Regions from separate parts of the Salinibacillus aidingensis genome, predicted to be linked through region 3. Evidence: a T-box and tRNA genes for the amino acid it is inferred to sense, from the RefSeq annotation. Region 3 holds a T-box; the other regions hold tRNA genes.
What was found. The T-box of region 3 lies ahead of tyrS (tyrosine--tRNA ligase). A T-box ahead of a tRNA ligase gene usually reads a tRNA of that ligase, here a tRNA-Tyr.

Region 1: it has a tRNA-Tyr gene. The T-box ahead of tyrS (tyrosine--tRNA ligase) is inferred to sense a tRNA for this amino acid. The anticodon was not compared.
Region 2: it has a tRNA-Tyr gene. The T-box ahead of tyrS (tyrosine--tRNA ligase) is inferred to sense a tRNA for this amino acid. The anticodon was not compared.

Annotation. Positions count from the first base shown of each region.
Region 1 covers NZ_AP043759.1:75,734-78,989, reverse strand. Annotated here, with positions in the region: gene rocF (arginase) at 1-406, opposite strand, end outside; tRNA gene ACZ5OK_RS00520 (tRNA-Ala) at 874-949, opposite strand; tRNA gene ACZ5OK_RS00515 (tRNA-Gly) at 971-1,045, opposite strand; tRNA gene ACZ5OK_RS00510 (tRNA-Lys) at 1,165-1,237, opposite strand; tRNA gene ACZ5OK_RS00505 (tRNA-Gln) at 1,239-1,313, opposite strand; tRNA gene ACZ5OK_RS00500 (tRNA-Tyr) at 1,319-1,405, opposite strand; tRNA gene ACZ5OK_RS00495 (tRNA-Thr) at 1,429-1,504, opposite strand; tRNA gene ACZ5OK_RS00490 (tRNA-Val) at 1,522-1,597, opposite strand; tRNA gene ACZ5OK_RS00485 (tRNA-Glu) at 1,647-1,718, opposite strand; tRNA gene ACZ5OK_RS00480 (tRNA-Thr) at 1,756-1,828, opposite strand; tRNA gene ACZ5OK_RS00475 (tRNA-Asn) at 1,833-1,907, opposite strand; rRNA gene rrf (5S ribosomal RNA) at 1,921-2,036, opposite strand; rRNA gene ACZ5OK_RS00465 (23S ribosomal RNA) at 2,232-3,256, opposite strand, start outside.
Region 2 covers NZ_AP043759.1:532,873-536,128, reverse strand. Annotated here, with positions in the region: gene ACZ5OK_RS03020 (halocarboxylic acid dehydrogenase DehI family protein) at 25-846, shown strand; tRNA gene ACZ5OK_RS03015 (tRNA-Leu) at 1,354-1,435, opposite strand; tRNA gene ACZ5OK_RS03010 (tRNA-Cys) at 1,444-1,517, opposite strand; tRNA gene ACZ5OK_RS03005 (tRNA-Gly) at 1,527-1,601, opposite strand; tRNA gene ACZ5OK_RS03000 (tRNA-Gln) at 1,607-1,681, opposite strand; tRNA gene ACZ5OK_RS02995 (tRNA-His) at 1,696-1,768, opposite strand; tRNA gene ACZ5OK_RS02990 (tRNA-Trp) at 1,794-1,867, opposite strand; tRNA gene ACZ5OK_RS02985 (tRNA-Tyr) at 1,886-1,972, opposite strand; tRNA gene ACZ5OK_RS02980 (tRNA-Phe) at 2,051-2,126, opposite strand; tRNA gene ACZ5OK_RS02975 (tRNA-Asp) at 2,181-2,257, opposite strand; tRNA gene ACZ5OK_RS02970 (tRNA-Met) at 2,260-2,336, opposite strand; tRNA gene ACZ5OK_RS02965 (tRNA-Val) at 2,385-2,460, opposite strand; tRNA gene ACZ5OK_RS02960 (tRNA-Glu) at 2,468-2,542, opposite strand; tRNA gene ACZ5OK_RS02955 (tRNA-Ser) at 2,555-2,646, opposite strand; tRNA gene ACZ5OK_RS02950 (tRNA-Asn) at 2,649-2,723, opposite strand; rRNA gene rrf (5S ribosomal RNA) at 2,783-2,898, opposite strand; rRNA gene ACZ5OK_RS02940 (23S ribosomal RNA) at 3,169-3,256, opposite strand, start outside.
Region 3 covers NZ_AP043759.1:2,385,531-2,388,786, reverse strand. Annotated here, with positions in the region: gene ACZ5OK_RS12795 (transglycosylase domain-containing protein) at 1-716, opposite strand, end outside; T-box leader at 1,031-1,241, shown strand; gene tyrS (tyrosine--tRNA ligase) at 1,308-2,579, shown strand; gene ACZ5OK_RS12785 (hypothetical protein) at 2,600-2,797, shown strand; gene ACZ5OK_RS12780 (DUF421 domain-containing protein) at 2,929-3,256, shown strand, end outside.

The sequences.
Region 1 (3,256 bases), 1.2 Mb from region 3:
TTCCTGATGGGGACGTTTCTCCGGTATTTAAATCTCCATGGGCATCATACCAGATGACTCCGAGGTTTTCTGCATGCTTGGCGATCCCTGCAAGGGTACCAATAGCGATACTATGGTCACCTCCCAAAACTAAAGGAAAATGACCTCTTGCTGCTGTTTCGTCCACAACCTTGGTTAGACGGATATTTCCTTCCGATACTTCATCTAAATTTTTCAGCCCCTTATCATCAGGACGGTTTCCCGGATTAGGAATATCAATATCTCCTAAGTCTTCTATCATATAATTCAACTTTTCGAGACGATCCATTACCCCTGCATACCTGATGGCACTGGGACCCATATCAACCCCACGGCGATTCTGGCCCAAATCCATCGGTACTCCAATTAATGATATATATTTGTTCATACTTCTCCCCCTCCTCAGTTATCACTATTTTAGATACAAAGGAGACGATGTTTCAACCTGACAAAATTATGTATATATATACGGTGAGAAAAAAAGTGAAGGGCGGTTTAGATCAGATGGCTGTGAGGGAATATGATTGATGCTGACAGACGTTGGAGGCCTTTAGAAGTGTTGATGATTCCTGCATAATGAAGTGGTTTAATAACTAATGATTCACTGAGCGATACACCATTTTTACCTACCTGTTTCTAATTAATCTTCCTATTCCATATAGGATCTCCTGCTTGAATATAACTATTCTTTGGTAAACCAAAATTCTTTATAACGCTATTGTGTGTTATCGCAGGGTGATGGAGCAGGACGCGGCTTGCTGATTTCATATCCATAAATCAGTTATTTTATAATTTCGTACACAAAAAAACTGTCACGGAAAATTCGAGACAGTACACTGTTCAATATTTATATTCTGGTGGAGCCTAGCGGGATCGAACCGCTGACCTCCTGCGTGCAAAGCAGGCGCTCTCCCAGCTGAGCTAAGGCCCCTTAATATATAATCATTTCTTCTGGAGCGGAAGACGGGATTCGAACCCGCGACCCCCACCTTGGCAAGGTGGTGTTCTACCACTGAACTACTTCCGCAAAAAGAAAAATGAGCCATGGAGGATTCCGACGCCCCCCGGCTAGTCCTTGTTTCCTACCTTTATATCAATAGATAACAAGGGGAACCGCAGGTGAGAATCCAACCATAACTTCCTTGATGAGCCATGGAGGATTCGAACCTCCGACCCTCTGATTAAAAGTCAGATGCTCTACCAACTGAGCTAATGGCTCATGGCTGGGCCAGCTGGATTCGAACCAGCGCATCACGAGATCAAAACCCGTTGCCATACCGCTTGGCTATGGCCCAAAATATGGTGGAGGGGACAGGATTCGAACCTGTGAACCCAAAGGGAGCGGATTTACAGTCCGCCGCGTTTAGCCAGACTTCGCTACCCCTCCATTGATAACAATAGAGTTTAAAATGGTGCCGGCCAGAGGACTTGAACCCCCAACCTACTGATTACAAGTCAGTTGCTCTACCAGTTGAGCTAGGCCGGCATATTTAAAGAGATATATGGTGGAGGATGGCGGGCTCGAACCACCGACCCCCTGCTTGTAAGGCAGGTGCTCTCCCAGCTGAGCTAATCCTCCGACAAAGGATAATGCCTGTTTTTTTCAGCATCCATCCTTATATTTACGATGACCCGTACGGGATTCGAACCCGTGATACCGCCGTGAAAGGGCGATGTCTTAACCACTTGACCAACGGGCCATTCAAAATAAAATTTATCCTTGAAAAGTTTCCAAAGAGCTTCCAGCCGGACTTGAACCGGCGACCTCTTCCTTACCATGGAAGCGCTCTACCGACTGAGCTATGGAAGCATTATGGCTCCACCGGTAGGATTCGAACCTACGACCGATCGGTTAACAGCCGATTGCTCTACCTCTGAGCTACGGTGGAATTGTTTTAATTGGCCCAGCAGCGTCCTACTCTCGCAGGGGAAGAACCCCAACTACCATCGGCGCTGGAGAGCTTAACTACTGTGTTCGGAATGGGAACAGGTGTGACCTCTCCGCCATCGCCACTGGACTTTGGCTTGATCGTTCTGCGTTGTTCATACAAATGAGCGCTTTTAGCAGAACTTCCTTATCATTATTAGCTTTGGTGACTAGCACCTTCAAAACTAGATAAGAAAGGCAATCATGTGAGCAGGCAGTGGTTTATAAATCCGTCTGCGTTTTTTGTCCAGCTTCGACTTGCATGCGCTCGCCTGCGCTTTTCGTATAAGTTAAGTCCTCGATTGATTAGTATCCGTCAGCTGCACGTGTCACCACGCTTCCACCTCGGACCTATCTACCTCATCGTCTCTGAGGAATCTTACTCATTTAAAATGATGGGAAATCTCATCTTGAGGGGGGCTTCATGCTTAGATGCTTTCAGCACTTATCCCTTCCACACGTAGCTACCCAGCCGTGCTCCTGGTGGAACAACTGGTACACCAGCGGTGTGTCCATCCCGGTCCTCTCGTACTAAGGACAGCTCCTCTCAAATTTCCAACGCCCACGACGGATAGGGACCGAACTGTCTCACGACGTTCTGAACCCAGCTCGCGTACCGCTTTAATGGGCGAACAGCCCAACCCTTGGGACCGACTACAGCCCCAGGATGCGATGAGCCGACATCGAGGTGCCAAACCTCCCCGTCGATGTGGACTCTTGGGGGAGATAAGCCTGTTATCCCCGGGGTAGCTTTTATCCGTTGAGCGACGGCCCTTCCATTCGGTACCGCCGGATCACTAAGCCCGACTTTCGTCCCTGCTCGACTTGTAGGTCTCGCAGTCAAGCTCCCTTCTGCCTTTACACTCTGCGAATGATTTCCAACCATTCTGAGGGAACCTTTGGGCGCCTCCGTTACTCTTTAGGAGGCGACCGCCCCAGTCAAACTGCCCACCTGACACTGTCTCCGAACCGGATCACGGTTCTGGGTTAGAATGTCCGTACAGCCAGGGTGGTATCCCACCAGCGCCTCCACCGAAGCTAGCGCTCCGGTTTCGATGGCTCCCACCTATCCTGTACAAGCTGTACCAACATTCAATATCAGGCTACAGTAAAGCTCCACGGGGTCTTTCCGTCCTGTCGCGGGTAATGCGCATCTTCACGCATAGTATAATTTCACCGGGTCTCTCGTTGAGACAGTGCCCAAGTCGTTGCACCTTTCGTGCGGGTCGGAACTTACCCGACAAGGAATTTCGCTACCTTAGGACCGTTATAGTTACGGCCGCCGTTTACTGGGGCTTCGATTCAGAGCTT
Region 2 (3,256 bases), 1.7 Mb from region 3:
TTTTCTAAGAAAGGTGGTAAAGAAATGATGCAGTATGGGTTTCCTGAAGTGTTTGAGTCGGATGCACGTGGGATTGTGAAAGAAGTGTTTGAGGATATTAAATACGTTCTTAAAGTCCCAATGGTTAATTTTATCTTTCGTGCATTAGCAAATTATCCCGAATTTTTAACAATGGCTTGGCAACAGGTTAGACCTAACATGTTGACCATCAACATGGAGACTGCTGCGAATAAATTACGATTTCCAGCCCTAACAACAGTACCTCAGTATGATTTTAGTAAAGATCATCATCATCAAACGCTTAATCATATTCATAATATTATCTCTACTTTTCAATATGTAAACCCGAAATTGCTATTGATTGCGAGTTTGTTGATAGAAAGTTTAGCAGACCGTCCCATTACTACACAAAAACAGATTAAAGGACACATCCAGCCAGGTATATACAGTCAAATGCCCCATATTGATCTAGTTCATATTCCACAGGCTCCGATTTCCCTTAGAACACTTTTATCTGATGTCGCCAAAACTCACAATTCTTTCGATGTAGCAAGTGATTATCGAGCACTAGCAAACTATCCGAAATTTTTACATGTTACTTGGTCTCACCTAAAGCCATATATAAGTTCCGATGAATATACAATTCTAAAATCAGCTATGTTAAATCGAGCTGTAAATGTTTCTCGGGAGGAGATGCCGTGTTCAGTATGGATAGACAAAAATTACTTAGCTAGCATCTATTCCCCAGATCAAATTGCTGGAATCATGGGGGTAGTTTCTTTTTTTCATCAGTTTTTACCTGGCTTAATAATCGAGAATGAATTTATGAGGAGGATGATTATTTAGTAATTAGAGTTTAAAGCACCATTTATCTTTTTTTAATCCAATTTAATTTCTTATTAAAGCAAACGGTTGGTTATAAAGGAAGAACAACTGCTGCGCAGTACAAATATACTGTACAATAGAAAATGCTCTTTCACAATCTGGTGCGATTATGGAAGAACATAAGCTTAATTCGTAAGTAAAATATGGAGAAATGATTTTCTAGTTCAAGATCATTAAAGTTTTTCTCTTGGTAAACATGTTGACCTGCATTTTTGTTGTTGTAATCAAAGTTCCCGGGATTGGTTAAATGAAGACTACTTAGAAGATCAATAATTTTTTAAACTTAATACATAATGTGAAAAATTATGTGTAAAAAACAACATCTAATGTGCAAAATTGTGTAATTTAAAATTCAAACCTATCGTTTCCAATCGTATTCGATAAAAATAGAAAACCCTATAAACGCTGAAATATCAACGTTTATAGGGTTTATAAAATAACTTAACGTGTTTAAGAAATACTAGAAGATACCGGTGGTCGGGGTCGAACCGACACTCCAGAAGGAACACGATTTTGAGTCGTGCGCGTCTGCCAATTCCGCCACACCGGCATGTATTCTGGAGGCGGCAACCGGATTCGAACCGGTGATAAAGGTTTTGCAGACCTCTGCCTTACCACTTGGCTATGCCGCCAACTTTTAATGGAGCGGAAGACGGGATTCGAACCCGCGACCCCCACCTTGGCAAGGTGGTGTTCTACCACTGAACTACTTCCGCATGAATGGCTGGGCCAGCTGGATTCGAACCAGCGCATCACGAGATCAAAACCCGTTGCCTTACCGCTTGGCTATGGCCCAATGTATACCAAAAGGGCGATTGGTGGGAATCGAACCCACGAATGCCGGAGCCACAATCCGGTGCGTTAACCACTTCGCCACAACCGCCATATATTTTCCTTTAAAATGAAAATGGCAGGGGTAGTAGGAATCGAACCCACATCAAAGGTTTTGGAGACCTTCGTTTTACCATTAAACTATACCCCTACGTTACTATTAAATAAATGGTGGAGGGGACAGGATTCGAACCTGTGAACCCAAAGGGAGCGGATTTACAGTCCGCCGCGTTTAGCCAGACTTCGCTACCCCTCCAATTAAATTAATTAGAGTCCCAGCTAGAATATTACTACTATATCTTACTGGTTTCAAGTCAAAAATATAACTTGAAAATGGTGGCTCGGGACGGAATCGAACCGCCGACACACGGATTTTCAGTCCGTTGCTCTACCGACTGAGCTACCGAGCCACTATGTAATTTCATTATGATATAAGTTCCTAAACAAATATCCTATGTATTTAATGGCGGTCCGGACGGGACTCGAACCCGCGACCTCCTGCGTGACAGGCAGGCATTCTAACCAGCTGAACTACCGGACCATTGGTTGCGGGGGCAAGATTTGAACTTGCGACCTTCGGGTTATGAGCCCGACGAGCTACCAGACTGCTCCACCCCGCGATGTTACAAAAGCTGTTTTAGCCTTTGCGATTTCTAATTTAATTTTCATGGTGGAGGATGGCGGGCTCGAACCACCGACCCCCTGCTTGTAAGGCAGGTGCTCTCCCAGCTGAGCTAATCCTCCAATATAATGGTGACCCGTACGGGATTCGAACCCGTGATACCGCCGTGAAAGGGCGATGTCTTAACCACTTGACCAACGGGCCACATATGTATAATGGCGGAGAGCGAGGGATTCGAACCCTCGAGACCGCGGTAGCGGCCTACACGATTTCCAATCGTGCTCCTTCGACCACTCGGACAGCTCTCCAATGGCTCCACCGGCAGGATTCGAACCTGCGACCGATCGGTTAACAGCCGATTGCTCTACCTCTGAGCTACGGTGGAATGTTATCAACTTTTACTTTCATACCATTCAAACTGAGCTAGAGTGGTATTTTTATACCGCCTGGCGACGTCCTACTCTCGCAGGGGAAGAACCCCAACTACCATCGGCGCTGGAGAGCTTAACTACTGTGTTCGGAATGGGAACAGGTGTGACCTCTCCGCCCTCGTCACCAGACAAATTATCATTTTCAGTGACAACAAATATTATATCTTGTTTTCACAAAAAATCAAGGGGTAATTTTAAAAACACCCTCAAAACTAGATAAGAAAGTCAATCATGTGAGTAGACATTGGTCTATAGATCCGCCTGCGCTTTTCATGTTGTCTAGCTCCGGCTCCTAGGTCAAGGCGGATATAAGCCAAAGCCATTCCGTGGGCAAAACCATGCCACTCTATGTCTTCGTCTTATCCCGCATGACCTGAACAGTCGCCTGCGCTTTTCGTATAAGTTAAGTCCTCGATTGATTAGTATCCGTCAGCTGCACGTGTCACCACGCTTCCACCTCGGACCTATCTACCTCATCGTCTCTGAG
Region 3 (3,256 bases):
GCGGCTTGAGGAATATTTAAGTCCTTGGAGTCTACACCAAAAATTCCCTGTGCCGCTGTCTGAATACCCGCGATGTTCCGACCTGATGAATCACGGCCATAAGGTACAACATTTAAATAGGCTTCAAGGATTTCCTCTTTTTTAAAGAAGTTTTCAAGCCTTAAAGCAAGCAGAATTTCCTTAGCTTTACGCTCAAATGATACTTCATTCGTCAAAATCTGGTTTTTAATGAGCTGCTGTGTCAGCGTACTTCCACCCGATTGGGTCGTTGAGTTCGTGAATTCCTGGAATAATGCTCGTAAGATTGCTTTAGGAACGATTCCCTGATGATCTTTAAACAGTTGATCCTCAGTGGCAATCACAGCATTAATCACGTGATCGGATACATCTTCAACATCCACCTCTTCACGATGCAGATTCGAGCGCAGTTTACCTAAATAGTTATTATCAGCAAAATAAAGTTCGGTCGTCTCTTCGTAGTTATAAATGTCCTGTCTCATATCTGCATAGCTTCTGATAGGCTCATCTTTTACCAGTGAGGCAAAATATCCTACTCCTAATCCTCCGACAAAAAATGCCCCAATTAATCCAAAGACTAAAATGATCAATATAATATTCCAAGTTACATCACTGGTGATACGTGAAAACCGCTGCAGTTTTCCTGCTTGCCACCATGATTTAACTTTATGTACGAACTGGCTAAATTTCTCGTTCATAATACACCCCCTAAAATACCATGAATATTATATCATACTGTTGCTTTAATGAGGGAGGAAAAAATGGTGATTTTGTCGAGGTCGGAGCACGTATGAAGGAATGCTGTCATACAAAAAACAAATGGCATTTACTTGATTTTGAAAAAGCGCATATGTGAGTGATGTTTTGTGATTGGGTTTAAGTATAATATTTGTGGATGATTCGAATTTTACTAGTTCTGTTCGGTAAAGTTTTGCTCATTTCCGCTGCTTTTCTGTACTTGACATTATGTTTCCTATTGTGCTATATATTAATAATTAACAACAACTAAATGATCAATGCTGGGAAAGGATGCAGTAGTGGTCTGTTTCTGTTGCAGAGAGCTGGCGGCTGGTGTGAGTCAGTACAGGACAGGTTAACGAATTACGTCTGGGAGCATTTTTCTGTTAATAGCAGAAAACGGAGACCAAACCGTTATGATTTGGCAAAGTGGCAGTCTGTTGTACTGCAACTAGGGTGGTACCGCGGGAAACCTCGTCCCTGTCTATTGGATAGGAACGGGGTTTTTTTGTGCACACATTACTTAAAATATAATTTTGAGGAGGATTTGTATGGATATCATACAGGATTTGAAAGACCGGGGACTTGTAAACCAAATTACCGATGAAGAAGCCCTGAAAAAACATTTGGAGGAGAATACAGTAACCCTATACTGCGGCTTTGACCCAACAGCTGACAGTCTTCATATCGGACACCTCGTTCCATTACTGATGCTGAAAAGGTTTCAGAGGGCAGGTCACCGCCCTATTGCACTTGTAGGTGGCGGAACAGGAATGATTGGGGACCCAAGCGGTCGAAATACGGAAAGACAGTTGAATGAGGAAAATACAGTAAGGGCGTGGAGTGAAGGACTTAAAACGCAGGTGAAGCGGGTATTAAATACAAATGAAAAGGAAGCGGATGTCATTCCTGCTGATAACTATGACTGGTTATCCAGCATGAATATCATTGAATTTTTACGTGATATTGGGAAGCACTTTGGGGTTAATTACATGCTGGCCAAGGACTCCGTTGAATCCAGAATCGAAAACGGGATTTCGTTTACTGAATTCAGCTATATGATTCTTCAATCCCTTGACTTTTTAACTTTATATAAAGAAAAAGGGTGCACACTGCAAATTGGCGGCAGTGACCAATGGGGCAATATTACAGCAGGTCTGGAGTTAATTCGTCGAACCTCAGAGGATGGAGAAGATGCCAGGGCATTTGGTCTGACCGTACCTCTTATAACAAAGGCTGACGGAACTAAATTTGGGAAAACAGCAGGTGGGGCAGTTTGGTTAGATCCGGAAAAAACCTCTCCATATGAATTCTACCAGTTCTGGATTAATACTGACGATCGGGATGTCATTAAGTTTATTAAATACTTTACATTTATGGAGCAGGATGAAGTGTCTGAGCTGGAAAAAGAGGTGGAAACACAGCCGGAAAAACGTGTGGCACAAAAGCGGCTGGCAGAGGAAATGACCATCTTAATTCATGGCGAGGAAGCACTTGCTCAGGCTCAGAGAATTTCCCAGGCTCTCTTTAGTGGAGATATCAAGTCCCTGAATGGAGCAGAAATTGAACAGGGCTTTAAAGATGTACCTTCCTTTACGTTGGATGAACAGGAAAAAGGTTTAATTGACCTGCTTGTAGAAGCGAAAATCTCCTCATCCAAGCGTCAGGCACGAGAAGATATCAGTAATGGAGCTGTTTACATTAATGGAGAACGGGAGCAGGATCTAAAATATACGGTTACTTCAGAAGACAAAATTGACGGTAAATTTACCATTATTAGAAGAGGAAAGAAAAAATACTACCTTATCCGTCACAGTTCTTAATATAAAGCTTAAGTATTTCCATGATTGCAGCGCTGTTCTCCATTAAATCACAGCAAACAGGCGAATCTGGACTTGATGTTGTTTATGGTATTATTCTTACAAATATCGCCATAGTCATTATTTTGATGATTATTGGTGACAGTATCGGAAACCTGATGGAACAAATGAACCCAATGAATCAAATGCAACCAGGTTCAAACTTTTATAATGGATTTTAGATAGGTATCGTTTAGAGCAGGAGTCTTTATTAAGACTTCTGTTCTTTTTATTAGATTATAAAAATGGGCAGGGCGTGTAAATCTAAAAATATGTGTTTTTTTGTAATGTAGAAAATCAGGAAGGTGGTTTGATGCTTATCTTTATTGGTAAGGTAGTCTTTCTCTTTCTTCTATATATAGGTGCGATACGATTTCTGGGTAAGACTGCTTTAGCTCAATTGACCCCTCATGATTTTGGAGCCATATTCTTTTTAGCCTATATACTATTTGGTGCAATTAAAATAGACGGGATATTCGAGGGACTTATTGCAGGAATTATGATTGTTGCCGTTTACTTACTCATTGCCAAACTAACCCTTTGGAACAAATTAAATAAGCTATTAGTTGGACAACCTACATTCATCATTCAGAAAGGGGATATATTAGTCGAAAATTTAAAGCGGAGTCGTTATTCCCTGA